Regions from separate parts of the Streptomyces sp. NPDC046308 genome, predicted to be linked through region 2. Evidence: predicted binding sites of a transcription regulator. Region 2 holds the regulator's gene; the other holds the start of a gene.
What was found. The regulator HrcA, encoded in region 2, represses chaperone genes, less so after heat shock. The targets are predictions, from matches to a motif close to TTNGCACTCNGNNNNNCNGAGTGCNAA.

Region 1 (7,543 bases), on a different contig from region 2:
ACCCCGAGGCGCTGCGCGCCGCGATCGAGGCCGGCCCCACCAACATCTGGCGTTACGCGCCGCTGCTGCCCGTCCCCGCGAACGTGGCCTCCAAGCCGAGCCTGAACCCGGGCTTCACCAAGCTCGTGGACGCGGCGAACCTGGCCAAGGAGCTCGGGGTCACCGGCAAGCTGTACGTCAAGGACGACTCCGGCAACCCGACGCACTCCTTCAAGGACCGCGTCGTGGCCATCGCCGTCGAGGCCGCCCGCGCCTTCGGCTTCACCACCCTGTCCTGCTCCTCCACCGGCAACCTGGCCGGCGCCGTCGGCGCCGCGGCCGCCCGGGCCGGCTTCCGCTCCTGCGTGTTCATCCCGCACGACCTGGAGCAGGGCAAGGTCGTCATGGCCGGTGTGTACGGCGGCGACCTGGTCGGCATCGAGGGCAACTACGACGACGTCAACCGCTTCTGCTCCGAGCTCATCGGCGACCCGCTGGGCGAGGGCTGGGGCTTCGTCAACGTCAACCTGCGCCCCTACTACGGAGAGGGCTCCAAGACCCTCGCCTACGAGATCTGCGAACAGCTCGGCTGGCAGCTGCCCGACCAGCTCGTGATCCCGATCGCGTCCGGCTCGCAGCTGACGAAGATCGACAAGGGTCTGCAGGAGCTGATCAAGCTCGGCCTCGTCGAGGACAAGCCGTACAAGATCTTCGGCGCCCAGGCCGAGGGCTGCTCCCCGGTGTCGACCGCCTTCAAGGCCGGTCACGACGTGGTCCGCCCGCAGAAGCCGAACACCATCGCCAAGTCCCTCGCGATCGGCAACCCGGCGGACGGCCCGTACGTCCTGGACATCGCGCGGCGCACCGGCGGCTTCGTCGAGGACGTGAACGACGAGCAGGTCGTCGAGGCGATCAGGATCCTCGCGCAGACCGAGGGCATCTTCGCCGAGACCGCGGGCGGCGTGACCGTCGGCGTGACGAAGAAGCTCATCGAGAACGGGCAGCTCGACCCGACGCTGACCACCGTCGTCCTCAACACCGGCGACGGCCTCAAGACCCTGGAGGCGGTGGCCGCGGAGAGCGGGCAGACCGCCACCATCCGCCCGAGCCTGGACGCGTTCCGCGCCGCCGGCCTGGCCTAGCGGGTGTCCGGCGGGTCGGGGCCGGGTCCCCGCCCCGACCCGCCGGACACCCCTCCCCCTCCTGCTCTACCGGAAAGGCAGTAGCGCCATGAGCGTCAACGTCCGCATCCCCACCATCCTGCGCACCTACACCGGCGGTCAGGCCGAGGTGCCCGCCGAGGGCGCGACCCTCGCCGAGGTCATCCAGTCCCTGGAGGCGAGCCACCCGGGCATCGCCGCGCGCGTCCTGGACGACCAGGGCAAGCTGCGCCGTTTCGTGAACGTCTACGTCAACGACGACGACGTGCGCTTCGAGGGCGGGCTGGAGGCGAAGACGCCGGACGGCGCCGGCGTCTCGATCATTCCGGCCGTCGCGGGCGGCTGCTGATCCTCAGGGTTCCTTTGTCACCCGGCAGGTGACACGCGCAAACCGAAATTACCCCCTCCGCTAAAAGCGGAGGGGGTAATTCTGCTTGATTGGGCGCGGTAGAGTTGGGGAAGTCCCCTCCGCCGGACTTGCCCGCCGCATATGAACGGGTCGCGTGAGGGTCGACATCGGGTCAATGTGCAAGCGCGGTATGGGGCTTTGGCGAGATATGTCAGGCCCGAGTTGCCCGGGAGTATGGCAAATTTTCACTCTATTTCAATGTTTCCCCGTGTCCAGAATTCTCGTCGGATTGACCTGTTGCAGACAGCACTCGCGCAGATACATTCAGCCTCGGTCGACGCGTTCCGACGCAAGTTCTGACCCGGGAACGCGAAGTGCGTTCCCGCGCAAGGGCCAGTAATAGGGGAGTTAGGCATGGCTCAGGGCACCGTCAAGTGGTTCAACGCGGAGAAGGGCTACGGCTTCATCGCGGTCGACGGTGGTGCGGATGTGTTCGTCCACTACAGCGCCATCCAGATGGACGGGTACCGCACCCTTGAAGAGGGTCAGCGGGTCGAGTTCGAGATCTCGCAGGGCCAGAAGGGTCCTCAGGCGGACATGGTCAAGCTCGCGCTCGGCTAGTCCTGGAGCGATCGACCACCGACGCACAGCGTTCAACGAAGACCTGCACGACCTTACGAGGGGCCCACATCCCGGACACGGGATGCGGGCCCCTCGTACGTGCGCCCGCGCCACGCCCGGTCCCCGAGGCTTCTTCGAAGCCGCTTGCACTCTCGGGGGTCGAGTGCTAATCATTGGCATTAGCACTCTCCCGGTGAGAGTGCTACTGAACGAGGACCGGGTCGGTGAGGCCCGCAGGGTCCGGTGGGAAGGAACCGCCGGGCACGCAGGCCGTCCGTCGCGGGCGCGGGCGCGGTCCTGGGAGCAATCCACCGCTGTCCGGGAGGACCACTTCAGATGGCCAAGATCATTGCGTTCGACGAGGAGGCCCGCCGCGGCCTCGAGCGTGGGATGAACCAGCTCGCCGACGCCGTCAAGGTCACCCTTGGCCCCAAGGGTCGCAACGTCGTCCTTGAGAAGAAGTGGGGCGCCCCCACGATCACCAACGATGGTGTCTCCATCGCCAAGGAGATCGAGCTCGAGGACCCGTACGAGAAGATCGGCGCCGAGCTGGTCAAGGAAGTCGCCAAGAAGACGGACGACGTCGCGGGCGACGGTACGACCACCGCCACCGTGCTGGCCCAGGCGCTCGTCCGCGAGGGCCTGCGCAACGTGGCCGCCGGCGCCAACCCGATGGCCCTCAAGCGTGGTATCGAGAAGGCCGTCGAGGCCGTCTCCGCCGCCCTGCTCGCCCAGGCCAAGGACGTCGAGACCAAGGAGCAGATCGCTTCGACGGCCTCCATCTCCGCCGCCGACACCCAGATCGGCGAGCTCATCGCCGAGGCCATGGACAAGGTCGGCAAGGAAGGCGTCATCACCGTCGAGGAGTCGCAGACCTTCGGTCTGGAGCTCGAGCTCACCGAGGGCATGCGCTTCGACAAGGGCTACATCTCGGCGTACTTCGCCACCGACATGGAGCGCATGGAGTCGTCCCTCGACGACCCGTACATCCTGATCGTCAACTCCAAGATCGGCTCGGTCAAGGACCTGCTGCCGCTCCTGGAGAAGGTCATGCAGTCCGGCAAGCCGCTGCTGATCATCGCCGAGGACGTCGAGGGCGAGGCCCTGTCGACCCTGGTCGTCAACAAGATCCGCGGCACCTTCAAGTCCGTCGCCGTCAAGGCCCCGGGCTTCGGCGACCGCCGCAAGGCCATGCTCGGTGACATCGCCATCCTCACGGGCGGCACCGTCATCTCCGAGGAGGTCGGCCTCAAGCTGGAGAACGCCGGTCTCGACCTGCTCGGCCGCGCCCGCAAGGTCGTCATCACCAAGGACGAGACCACCATCGTCGACGGTGCCGGTGACAGCGACCAGGTCCAGGGCCGCGTCAACCAGATCCGCGCCGAGATCGAGAACTCCGACTCGGACTACGACCGCGAGAAGCTCCAGGAGCGCCTCGCGAAGCTGGCCGGCGGCGTGGCCGTCATCAAGGCCGGTGCCGCGACCGAGGTCGAGCTCAAGGAGCGCAAGCACCGCATCGAGGACGCCGTTCGCAACGCGAAGGCGGCCGTCGAGGAGGGCATCGTCGCCGGTGGTGGCGTGGCCCTGCTCCAGGCTTCCGCGGTCTTCGAGAAGCTGGAGCTCGAGGGTGACGAGGCGACCGGCGCCAACGCCGTGAAGCTCGCCCTGGAGGCCCCGCTGAAGCAGATCGCCGTCAACGGTGGTCTCGAGGGTGGCGTCGTCGTCGAGAAGGTGCGCAACCTCCCGATCGGTCACGGCCTGAACGCCGCGACCGGCGAGTACGTCGACATGATCGCCGAGGGCATCATCGACCCGGCGAAGGTCACGCGCTCCGCGCTGCAGAACGCCGCGTCGATCGCCGCGCTGTTCCTGACGACCGAGGCCGTCATCGCCGACAAGCCCGAGAAGGCCGGCGCCGGTGCCCCGGGCGGCATGCCGGGCGGTGACATGGACTTCTGATCGACCCCGGGCTCCGGCCCGAAGTCCGATCGGCTGTTCTCGAACGAGGGCGGCACCCCGCACGGGGTGCCGCCCTCGGGCGTTCCCGGCCGACGCGGCGTGCGGCTCAAAGCCGGGGCTCCGCCCCGCGCCTCAATCGCCGGCGGGGCTGAATGTGGTGCGGCGCAGCCGAACGGTGCGGCTCAAGGATCGGGGCTCCGCCCCGGACCCCGCGCCTCAAACGCCGGCGAGGCTGATTTTTTGCGCGGCCCAGCCGGATGGTGCGGCTCAAAGATCGGGGCTCCGCCCCGGACCCTCCCCCAGACTCCGTCCGGGGGGACCCCCCCTCCTCAAACGCCGGCGAGGCTGAGTTTGTGCGGCGGAGGCCGGATGGTGCGGCGCAGCCGGGGCGGTTGGGGTGGGGGTGGGTGTGTGTCGGGGTGATCCCCGCAGGGTGCCAAACGCACTGCCGCCGAGCTGTCCGACCTGTCGTCACGTTTGGCGCCCGAGGAGACGCCCCGGCGCGCGCCCGCCCCCACCACAACCGACCCCCCTCCCCGCTAGGCCCCGGAACAACCGGCCCCCGAACCCCGCCCGAGCGGCGCAGCCAACCCGCAGCCAACCCGCGGCGCAGCCCCCGGCATAGGCTGGGCGCATGGCTGACCTCTTCGTCAAGATCTGTGGGCTGAAGACCGCGCGGGACCTCGACGCCGCCGTGGCGGCCGGGGCCGACGCCGTGGGGTTCGTGTTCGCGCCCGGCAGCCCGCGCACCGTCGACGCCGCCACCGCGCGGGATCTCGCCGCGCGGGTGCCGGACGGTGTGCTGACCGTCGGCGTGTTCCGGGGGCAGCCGGTCACGGAGGTGCGCCGCTTCGCGGAGGAGAGCGGCGTACGGGGGGTTCAGCTGCACGGCGAGGAGGGGCCCGGGGACTTCGCGGCGCTGCGCGCCGAGGGCCGGACGCTGCTGCGGGCCACCGCCGAGCACGTGAAGCGCTGCGGCCAGTACGGCGAGGACCTGCTCCTGCTCGACGCCCCCGACCCCGGCTCCGGCAAGCCGTGGAACTGGGGCTCGGCGGACTTCGCCGCGCCCGAGGGGCGGTGGCTGCTGGCCGGCGGGCTGAACCCGAGCAACGTGCGGGAGGCGGTCGAGGTAACCGGCGCCTGGGGCGTGGACGTGTCCAGTGGGGTGGAGCGGGAACGCGGCGTGAAGTCGCCGGAGTTGATCCGCGCCTTCATCGAGGCGGCGCGGGGCTAGCCAGCTGCGCCGCGGGTTGGCTGCGGGTTGGCTGCGCCGCTCGGGCCGGGTACGGGGGCCGGTTGCACCGGGGCCTGGTCGGGTGCGGGGGTCGGTTGGGGTGGGGGCGGGCGCGCGCCGGGGCGTCTCCTCGGGCGCCAAACGTGACGAGGGGTCGGAGGGCTGGGCGGAAGTGCGTTTGGCACCCTGCGGGGATCACCCCGACACACACCCACCCCCACCCCAACCGCCCCGGCCGACCAACACCAAATCCAGCCTCGCCGGCGTTTGAGGCGCGGGGTCCGGGGCGGAGCCCCGATCTTTGAGCCGCACCTTCCCGCTGCGCCGCACCAATTCGGCCTCGCCGCACCCATTCAGCCCCTCCGGCGATTGAGGAGGGGCGGTCCCCCCGGACGGAGTCTGGGGGAGGGTGCGGGGCGGAGCCTCGGCAGGGGGAGGCGGGCTAGGGCGTGCGCCAGACCGTCATGTCCATCGTGAGCCAGCTCGGCAGGCCCGCCACCCGCGTGTTCGACTCGATCTGGACCACGAACATCGCGACCTCCCCCGAGGAACGCCTGACGCAGATCTCCGTGCCGGCGGCAACCGCCGCGAGCGGGATCGCGTGCGGCTTGGCAACCTCGCCATAGGCCCGGCACGTCTCGTAGTTGGCCGAGCCCGCCTTGCCGTACATCGTGATCAGCACGCTGGTGTCGCTCGTCAGCTCGCAGTCCTGGCGGTCGCATTCCAGGCGGATGTCGCCGCCCCGGTCACCGTCCTTGCGCGTGACCCCGTCCTTGATGTCGATCGAGTTCTCCTCGCCCAGCCACACCCCCGGGTACGGGACCGGCGTGGGCGGCTTGGACGGTTCGGGGGACTTGGGCGCGCCCGATGCGGGTCCGGTGGCCGCCTTGCCGCCGGTGGGCGAGCCGGACGCGCCCGACGCCACCGGGCCGGGCGATCGGGATGCGGCGGCGGCTGCGGCTGCCTCCTTCTGGCGTACCTTCTGCGCCGCGTCCACCAGGAGCCAGACCAGGCCGCCCACCATCAGCGTTCCGATCACCGTCAGCGTGGTGATGATCACCGCGGCGCGCCGGCCGCGCTTGCGCCGTTCCTCCGGGGTGACCGGCTTCGGTCCCCAGACGATCGGCGTCGCGTGCGCCGGGGTGGGGTACGGGGCCGGGGTCGGGGCCGGATCGGGGACCACCACCTCCGGCCCCAGCACCTCCCGCCAGATCGCCGGGCCGCCGCCGCTCGTGTCGTCGGCGTCCTCGCCCAGCTGCTTGCGGCACCACTCCACGATCTCCGTCGGAGTGGCCCGTTCCTCCGGGTCCGCGGCCAGGCAGCGGGCGAGCAGCGGCTGCAGCTCTTCCGGCAGCCGCGACAGGTCGGGGCTGGAGTGCACGATCCGGAACAGCACGGTCATGGAGGGACCGGTGCCGTACAGGGGCTCGCCCAGTGCCGCGAACGCCGCCGTCTGCCCCAGCGCGAAGACGTCGGTGGCGGCGGTGGTCTCGCCCGCCAGCGCCTGTTCGGGGGCCATGTACTGGGGGGTGCCGATGGTGCTGCCGGTGGCCGTGGGGGCGGTGGTGTCGGACGCCGTCGATATGCCGAAGTCGATGACGCGGGGCCCGTCGGAGGCCAGCAGTACGTTCGACGGCTTGAGGTCCCGGTGCACGATGCCCTCGGCGTGGATGGCCTGCAGGGCCTCGGCCACGCCCGCCATCAGCCACAGCACCGCGGGCACCGGCAGCGGTCCGCGCTGGGCGACGGCTTCCGACAGCGAGGGCCCGGGTACGTAGAGGGTCGCCAGCCACGGCGGTACCGCGTCGGCGTCGGCGTCGATGACCTCGGCGGTGTAGGCCCCCCGGACGCGTCGGGCGGCCACCACCTCGCGGCGGAACCGCCGCCGGAACGCCGGGTCTTCGGCCAGTTCCGGCCGGACCACCTTGATCGCCACCGGGCGGCCGCCCGGCGTGTGCGAGAGGTAGACCCGGCCCATGCCGCCCGCGCCGAGCCGGGCCGCGAGGCGGTACCCGGCCACGGTCTGCGGATCCTCCGCGTGCAGCGGCTCGAACACGTCGGTCGCGCTGTTCATCGGCCTCCCCGATCCCCCCGGCCCCCCGATCAACCGATGAGTTGATCCGCCTTACTTTAAGCGGCGCGTAAAGGCGGGGGTGTTCGGGGGATGCGGCCGAGGTCAGATGCCCGGGCCGAACGTGGCCGCGCTGCCGTCCTTCTCGACGGACTCCACGACCGCGGTCG
Region 2 (7,543 bases):
AGTCCAGCGCGGCCTCCTTCGTCAACCCGGGCGAGGCCTACCGCACCGGCACGGTCGGCAAGCCGCTCCCCGGCACCGAGGTCCGCATCGCCGACGACGGCGAGGTCCTGCTGCGCGGCCCCGGCATCATGCAGGGCTACCACCGGCAGCCGGACAAGACCGCCGAGGTCCTGGAGTCCGACGGCTGGCTGCACACGGGCGACATCGGCGAGCTGTCGGCCGACGGCTACCTGCGCATCACCGACCGCAAGAAGGACCTGATCAAGACCTCGGGCGGCAAGTACGTCGCCCCGGCGGAGATCGAGGGCCAGTTCAAGGCGATCTGCCCGTACGTGTCGACCATCGTCGTGCACGGCGCCGACCGGAACTTCTGCTCGGCCCTCATCGCCCTCGACGAGCCGTCGATCCTCACCTGGGCGGCCGACAACGGGCTGGAGGGCAAGACGTACGGACAGGTCCTGGCCGCGCCGGAGACCGAGCGCCTGATCGAGACGTACGTACAGACCCTGAACGAGGGCCTCCAGCGCTGGCAGACGATCAAGAAGTTCCGGCTGCTGCCGCGGGACCTCGACGTCGAGCACGGGGACCTGACGCCCAGCCTGAAGCTGAAGCGGCCGGTGGTCGAGCGTGAGTTCAAGCACCTGATCGAGGAGATGTACGAGGGGTCGCGCGAGGCGTAGCGCCTGCCGCGGGCTCGGCCGGGCGGGGCGGCCGGGCCGCCCCGCGGTCCCCGCCGCCTCCCCGGCGGGCCCGGGGAGGGGGCCTCCGGTCCGTGCGCGCTTCCCGGGGCTCCGCCCCGGATCCTCCCCCGGACTTCGTCCGGGGGCCCCGCGCCTCAGACGCCGGCGGGGCCGGGTCGGGTGCCGGGCGGGGCTGACCATGCGCGGGGTGCGGGATGATGGGGGTATGCCTTCCGCACTGCCCGACGGTGAACCCATGCCCGAAGACGGCTCGCTGCCGTCGCATGCCCTGGTGGGCGCGGGGGAGCGGCCGCTCGGTTTCTACCTGCATGTCCCCTACTGCGCCACGCGCTGCGGGTACTGCGACTTCAACACCTACACGGCCACCGAGCTGCGGGGCACCGGAGGCGTGCTCGCCTCCCGGGAGAACTACGCCGACACCCTGATCGACGAGGTCCGCCTCGCGCGGAAGGTACTCGGGGACGACCCGCGGGCCGTACGGACCGTGTTCGTCGGCGGCGGTACCCCCACGCTGCTGCCGGCCGGGGACCTCGTCCGGATGCTCGCCGCGATCCGCGACGAGTTCGGCCTGGCCGAGGACGCGGAGATCACCACGGAGGCCAACCCGGAGTCCGTGAACCCGGAGTACCTGGCCGAGCTGCGCGCCGGCGGCTTCAACCGGATCTCCTTCGGCATGCAGAGCGCGAAGCAGCACGTCCTGAAGGTGCTGGACCGCACCCACACCCCCGGCCGCCCGGAGGCCTGCGTCGCCGAGGCGCGCGCGGCGGGCTTCGACCACGTCAACCTCGACCTGATCTACGGCACGCCCGGCGAGAGCGACCAGGACTGGCGGGACTCCCTCGCCGCCGCCCTCGGAGCCGGCCCGGACCACATCAGCGCCTACGCGCTGATCGTGGAGGAGGGCACACAGCTGGCCCGCCGGATCCGCCGGGGCGAGGTCCCGATGACGGACGACGACGTGCACGCCGACCGCTACCTGATCGCGGACGAGGTGATGGCCGGGGCCGGGTACTCCTGGTACGAGGTCTCGAACTGGGCCACCTCGGAGGCCGGGCGCTGCCTGCACAACGAGCTGTACTGGCGCGGCGCCGACTGGTGGGGCGCCGGGCCGGGCGCGCACTCGCACGTGGGCGGGGTCCGCTGGTGGAACGTGAAGCACCCCGGAGCGTACGCCGCCGCGCTGGCGGAGGGCCGCTCCCCGGGCGCGGGACGCGAACTCCTCTCCGAGGAGGACCGGCGCGTCGAGCGGATCCTGCTGGAGCTGAGGCTCGTGGACGGCGTCCCGCTGTCCCTGCTCGCCCCGGCCGGGCTCGCCGCGTCCCGCAGGGCCCTCGCGGACGGGCTGCTGGACGCCGGTCCGTACGAGGCCGGGCGGGCCGTCCTGACCCTGCGCGGCCGGCTGCTCGCCGACGCGGTGGTCCGGGACCTGGTCGACTGATCGCCGACTTCGGCACCTCCAGGGGCGTCAGGCCTCACCGCCACCCGTGACGAAGTCGATCAGTTCCTCCACGCGGCCCAGCAGCGTCGGCTCCAGGTCCTTCCAGGACGTCACCCGGGACAGGATGTGCTGCCACGCGGCGCCCGTGTTCTCCGGCCAGCCCAGCGCCCGGCAGACGCCCGTCTTCCAGTCCTGGCCGCGCGGGATGACCGGCCACGCGGCGATGCCCAGCGCGGACGGCTTCACCGCCTGCCAGACGTCGACGTACGGGTGGCCCACGATCAGGACGTCCGGCGAGGTCACCGACGCCGCGATGCGGGACTCCTTCGAGCCGGGCACCAGGTGGTCCACCAGCACGCCCAGGCGGGCGTCCGGGCCCGGGTCGAAGTCGGCGACGACGGCCCGCAGGTCGTCGACGCCCTCCAGGTACTCCACCACCACGCCCTCGACGCGCAGGTCGTCGCCCCAGACCTTCTCGACCAGTTCCGCGTCGTGGCGGCCCTCCACGTAGATGCGCCCGGCCCGCGCCACCCGTGCCCGGGCCCCGGGGACGGCGATCGAACCCGAGGCCGTACGGGAGGGCGCCGACGGGCCCCGGGGCGGGCGGACCAGCGTGACGACCGCGCCCTCCAGCAGGAAGCCCCGCGGCTCCATGGGGAACACCCGCCGCCTGCCGAAGCGGTCCTCCAGGGTCACCGTGCCCGCCTCGCAGGCCACCACCGCGCCGCAGAAGTCCGTACCCGCCACCTCGACCACCAGATCGGGCTCGGCCGCCACCTCGGGCACCGCCCGGGGGCGCTTCCACTGCGGGGTCAGGTCGGGGGAGTACTCGCGCATCCGGCCGACAGTAGGAGAGCGGCCCGCGTCATGTCTCCGACACGCCGAAACGGGCTGCCAGTGTGGCGCGTTGCGCACGGACGAAGGCTCCCGAGACCACCGCTCCGTGACCCGGCACGTACAGTGCGTCGTCCCCGCCGAGCGCGAGCAGCCGGTCCAGGGCGGCCGGCCACTGCCGGGGCGTCGCGTCCGGACCCGCCAGGGGCTCGCCCGACTCCTCGACCAGGTCCCCGCAGAACACGGTCTCGCGCTCGCCCGGCACGAAGACGGCCAGGTCGTGCCGGGTGTGCCCGGGCCCGACATTGGCCAGCAGCACCTGCAGCCCGCCCAGTTCCAGCGTCCACTCGCCCGACACCAGGTGCTTCGGCACCACCAGCAGGTCCACCGCCTCGGCCGCCTCCGCCTCCGCCAGGCCGTGGCGCACCGCGTCCCCGCGCAGCTCCTCACGGCCCGTGGAGAGCAGCGCGTCCAGCCCGACCGCGCCGAAGACCTCGGCCCCGGAGAAGGCGGCACCGCCCAGCACGTGATCGAAATGGCCGTGCGTGAATGCGATATGGGTCACGCGCCGACCCGTCAGCCGCTCCGCCTCGGCCCGCACCTGCGCGCCCTCCCGGAGACAGGAACCGGGGTCGATCAGGAGCACCGACTCGTTGCCCACCACCAGTCCCACGGTGCAGTCCCACACCGGCAGGCGTCGCCGGCCGGCCCGTCCGGTCAGCCGTTCCCAGCCTTCCTCTTCCCAACGCACGTCCATGCCGCGACGCTACCCTGGCGGGCCTCCCTTGCCAGGGTCTCACTACCCGGCCGTACACTGAGCGGGGGATCTCTGGCACTCGAACGGACAGAGTGCCAACGAACCCGGCAGAACACGGCAACGGACCAGAGCTGGAGGTGTGCACGCGATGCTCAGCGAACGCAGACTCGAAGTGCTGCGCGCCATCGTCCAGGACTACGTGGGGACGGAGGAGCCGGTCGGCTCCAAGGCGCTCACCGAGCGGCACCGGCTCGGCGTCTCGCCCGCGACCGTGCGCAACGACATGGCCGTGCTGGAGGACGAGGGCTACATCGCCCAGCCCCACACCAGCGCCGGCCGGATCCCCACCGACAAGGGCTACCGGCTCTTCGTCGACAAGCTGGCGGGGGTCAAACCGCTGTCGACGCCCGAGCGCCGGGCCATCCAGAACTTCCTCGACGGCGCCGTCGACCTCGACGACGTCGTCGGACGCACGGTGCGGCTGCTCGCGCAGCTCACCCGGCAGGTCGCGGTCGTGCAGTACCCGAGCCTGACCCGGTCGACCGTCCGGCACGTGGAGCTGCTCTCGCTCGCTCCCGCGCGCCTGATGCTCGTACTGATCACGGACACCGGACGGGTCGAGCAGCGGCTCATCGACTGCCCGAGTCCCTTCGGCGAGGCCTCGCTCGCCGACCTGCGGGCCCGGCTCAACAGCCGGGTCGTCGGACGGCGCTTCACCGATGTGCCCCCGCTCGTCCAGGACCTCCCCGAGTCCTTCGAGGCCGAGGACCGCGGCACGGTCTCCACCGTGCTCACGACACTCCTCGAAACCCTGGTCGAGGAAGCCGAGGAACGGCTGATGATCGGCGGCACCGCCAATCTCACCCGCTTCGGCCACGATTTTCCCCTGACGATCAGGCCGGTGCTGGAGGCGCTGGAGGAGCAGGTCGTGCTCCTCAAGCTGCTCGGCGAGGCCAGCGAGTCGGGAATGGCCGTACGGATCGGGCATGAGAATGCCTACGAGGGACTGAACTCCACGTCCGTCGTCTCGGTCGGTTACGGTTCGGGCGGCGAAACAGTCGCCAAACTCGGCGTGGTCGGACCGACCCGCATGGACTACCCCGGAACGATGGGAGCGGTACGCGCAGTGGCACGTTACGTCGGACAGATCCTGGCGGAGTCGTAAGTGGCCACGGACTACTACGCCGTTCTCGGCGTGCGCCGCGACGCATCGCAGGACGAGATCAAGAAGGCCTTCCGGCGGCTCGCGCGCGAGCTGCACCCGGACGTGAACCCCGATCCCAAGACGCAAGAGCGTTTCAAGGAGATCAACGCCGCCTACGAGGTCCTCTCGGACCCGCAGAAGAAGCAGGTCTACGACCTCGGCGGGGACCCGCTGTCCTCCTCGGGCGGCGGCGGTGCGGGCGGCTTCGGAGCCGGTGGCTTCGGCAACTTCTCCGACATCATGGACGCCTTCTTCGGCCAGAGTCAGCAGCGCGGCCCGCGCTCGCGGACCCGGCGCGGCCAGGACGCCATGATCCGCCTGGACCTGGAGCTGGACGAGGCGGCCTTCGGGACGACCAAGGACATCCAGGTCGACACGGCCGTCGTCTGCACCACCTGCTCCGGTGAGGGCGCCGCTCCCGGCACCTCCGCGCAGACGTGTGACATGTGCCGCGGCCGCGGTGAGGTCTCGCAGGTCACCCGGTCCTTCCTGGGCCAGGTCATGACCTCGCGCCCCTGCCCGCAGTGCCAGGGCTTCGGCACCGTGGTCCCGACCCCGTGCCCCGAGTGCGCGGGCGACGGCCGGGTCCGCTCCCGCCGCAGCCTCACGGTCAAGATCCCGGCCGGTGTCGAGAACGGCACCCGGATCCAGCTCGCGGGCGAGGGCGAGGTCGGCCCCGGCGGCGGCCCCGCCGGCGACCTGTACGTGGAGATCCACGAGCTGGCGCACCCGACCTTCCAGCGGCGCGGGGACGACCTGCACTGCACGGTGACGATCCCGATGACGGCGGCCGCACTGGGCACCAAGTGTCCGCTGGAGACGCTGGACGGCCTGGAGGAGATCGACATCCGGCCCGGCACCGGCTCCGGGCAGGCGATCCCGCTGCACGGGCGGGGCGTCACCCACCTGCGCGGCGGCGGGCGCGGCGACCTGATCGTCCACGTCGAGGTCACCACCCCGGGCAAGCTGGACGCCCAGCAGGAGGAGCTGCTGCGCCAGCTGGCGAAGCTGCGCGGCGAGGAGCGGCCGATGGGCCAGTTCGCGCCAGGCCAGCAGGGGCTGTTCAGCCGCCTGAAGGACGCGTTCAACGGTCGCTGAGCGGCCGGCGGACACCGCCGAGAGCCCGGCCAGGGGATTCCCCGCCGGGCTCTTCGCATGGGCCCGGCGGCGGCCGGGGAGCGGGGCCGGAAGCGGACTATGCCAGGCGAATGCCATGATTCGGCCCCATGAGCGGGACATGGCACGATGCAGTGCATGTCCTCCGCGCCGAACGGTCTCTCTCCTTACCCGATCGTGCAGGCTCCCATGGCGGGCGGCGCCTCCTGTCCGCCGCTCGCCGCCGCCGTGTGCGAGGCGGGCGGGCTGGGCTTCCTGGCGGGCGGCTACAAGACCGCCGACGGGATGTACCAGGAGATCAAGCAGGTGCGTGCGCTGACCCGGCGCCGCTTCGGCGTCAACCTCTACATGCCGCAGACCGGCTACGTGGACCCGGCCGCCGTGGAGGCGTACCGCGGGCAGCTGGCCGGTGAGGCGAGCTGGTACGCGGTCTCGCTCGCCGAGGAGGACGTCATCGGCACCAGCGACGACGGCTACGACGCCAAGCTCGCCATCCTCCTCGAAGACCCGGTCCCGGTCGTCTCCTTCACCTTCGGCTGCCCCTCCTCCTCCGCCCTCGCCGCCCTGCGCAAGGCCGGTACGTACACGGTCGTCACGGCGACCTCCGTCGAGGAGGCCCGTACGGCCCAGCAGGCGGGCGCCGACGCCGTGTGCATCCAGGGCGCCGAGGCGGGCGGCCACCAGGGCACCCACCGCGACGACCCGCAGGTCGACGGCACGGCGGCCGTGGGGCTGCTCGCGCTGGTGGCCCAGGTGCGGGAGGCCGTGGCCCTGCCGATCATCGCGGCCGGCGGCCTGATGCGGGGCTCGCAGATCGCGGCGCTGCTGGCGGCGGGCGCCGAGGCGGCGCAGTTCGGGACGGCCTTCCTGGCCTGCCCGGAGTCGGGTGCGGACCCCGCGCACAAGAAGGCCCTGACCGACCCGCTGTTCGTCCGGACCGAGCTGACCCGGGCGTTCTCCGGGCGGCCGGCGCGCGGGCTGGTGAACCGCTTCGTGCGCGAGCACGGCCCGTACGCCCCGGCCGCCTACCCCCAGGTCCACCACCTGACCTCGGGGCTGCGCAAGGCGGCCGCCGCGGCCGGGGACCCGCAGGGCATGGCCCTGTGGGCGGGCCAGGGGCACCGGCTGGCGCGGGCACTGCCGGCGGCGGAGCTGGTGGAGGTGCTGGCGGCCGAACTGACCGAGGCACAGAGCACGTTGAAGGCAATGCAGATGAGGAGTGCGTCATGACCGCCCCGGTGTTCGTGGTCGAAGAGGTCCCCGCGGGGGCGGAGTTCGTCCTGGAGGGCCCGGAGGGCCGGCACGCGGTGTCCGTGAAACGGCTGAACCCGGGCGAGGCGCTGGTCCTGACCGACGGCCGGGGCGGCTGGGCGGAGGCCGTCGTCAAGGCGGCGGAGGGCAAGGACCGGCTGGTCGTGGCCGTGTCCTCGGCCGGACTGGAACCGGAACCGGCCGTCCGCATCACCGTGGTCCAGGCCCTGCCCAAGGGCGAC

Region 1: the regulator HrcA is predicted to act here: its motif matches at 2,289-2,315, upstream of groL (chaperonin GroEL).

The regions. Positions count from the first base shown of each region.
Region 1 is NZ_JBVJFB010000006.1:417,264-424,806, reverse strand. Features, by position in the region: gene thrC (threonine synthase) at 1-1,121, shown strand, start outside; gene ACZ6JT_RS25380 (MoaD/ThiS family protein) at 1,210-1,488, shown strand; gene ACZ6JT_RS25375 (cold-shock protein) at 1,903-2,109, shown strand; gene groL (chaperonin GroEL) at 2,446-4,068, shown strand; gene ACZ6JT_RS25365 (phosphoribosylanthranilate isomerase) at 4,703-5,302, shown strand; gene ACZ6JT_RS25360 (serine/threonine-protein kinase) at 5,745-7,376, opposite strand; gene ACZ6JT_RS25355 (protease inhibitor I9 family protein) at 7,479-7,543, opposite strand, start outside.
Region 2 is NZ_JBVJFB010000002.1:549,511-557,053, reverse strand. Features, by position in the region: gene ACZ6JT_RS10005 (AMP-dependent synthetase/ligase) at 1-680, shown strand, start outside; gene hemW (radical SAM family heme chaperone HemW) at 907-2,139, shown strand; gene ACZ6JT_RS09995 (DUF3097 domain-containing protein) at 2,167-2,976, opposite strand; gene ACZ6JT_RS09990 (MBL fold metallo-hydrolase) at 3,005-3,730, opposite strand; gene hrcA (heat-inducible transcriptional repressor HrcA) at 3,879-4,895, shown strand; gene dnaJ (molecular chaperone DnaJ) at 4,896-6,032, shown strand; gene ACZ6JT_RS09975 (nitronate monooxygenase) at 6,189-7,280, shown strand; gene ACZ6JT_RS09970 (16S rRNA (uracil(1498)-N(3))-methyltransferase) at 7,277-7,543, shown strand, end outside.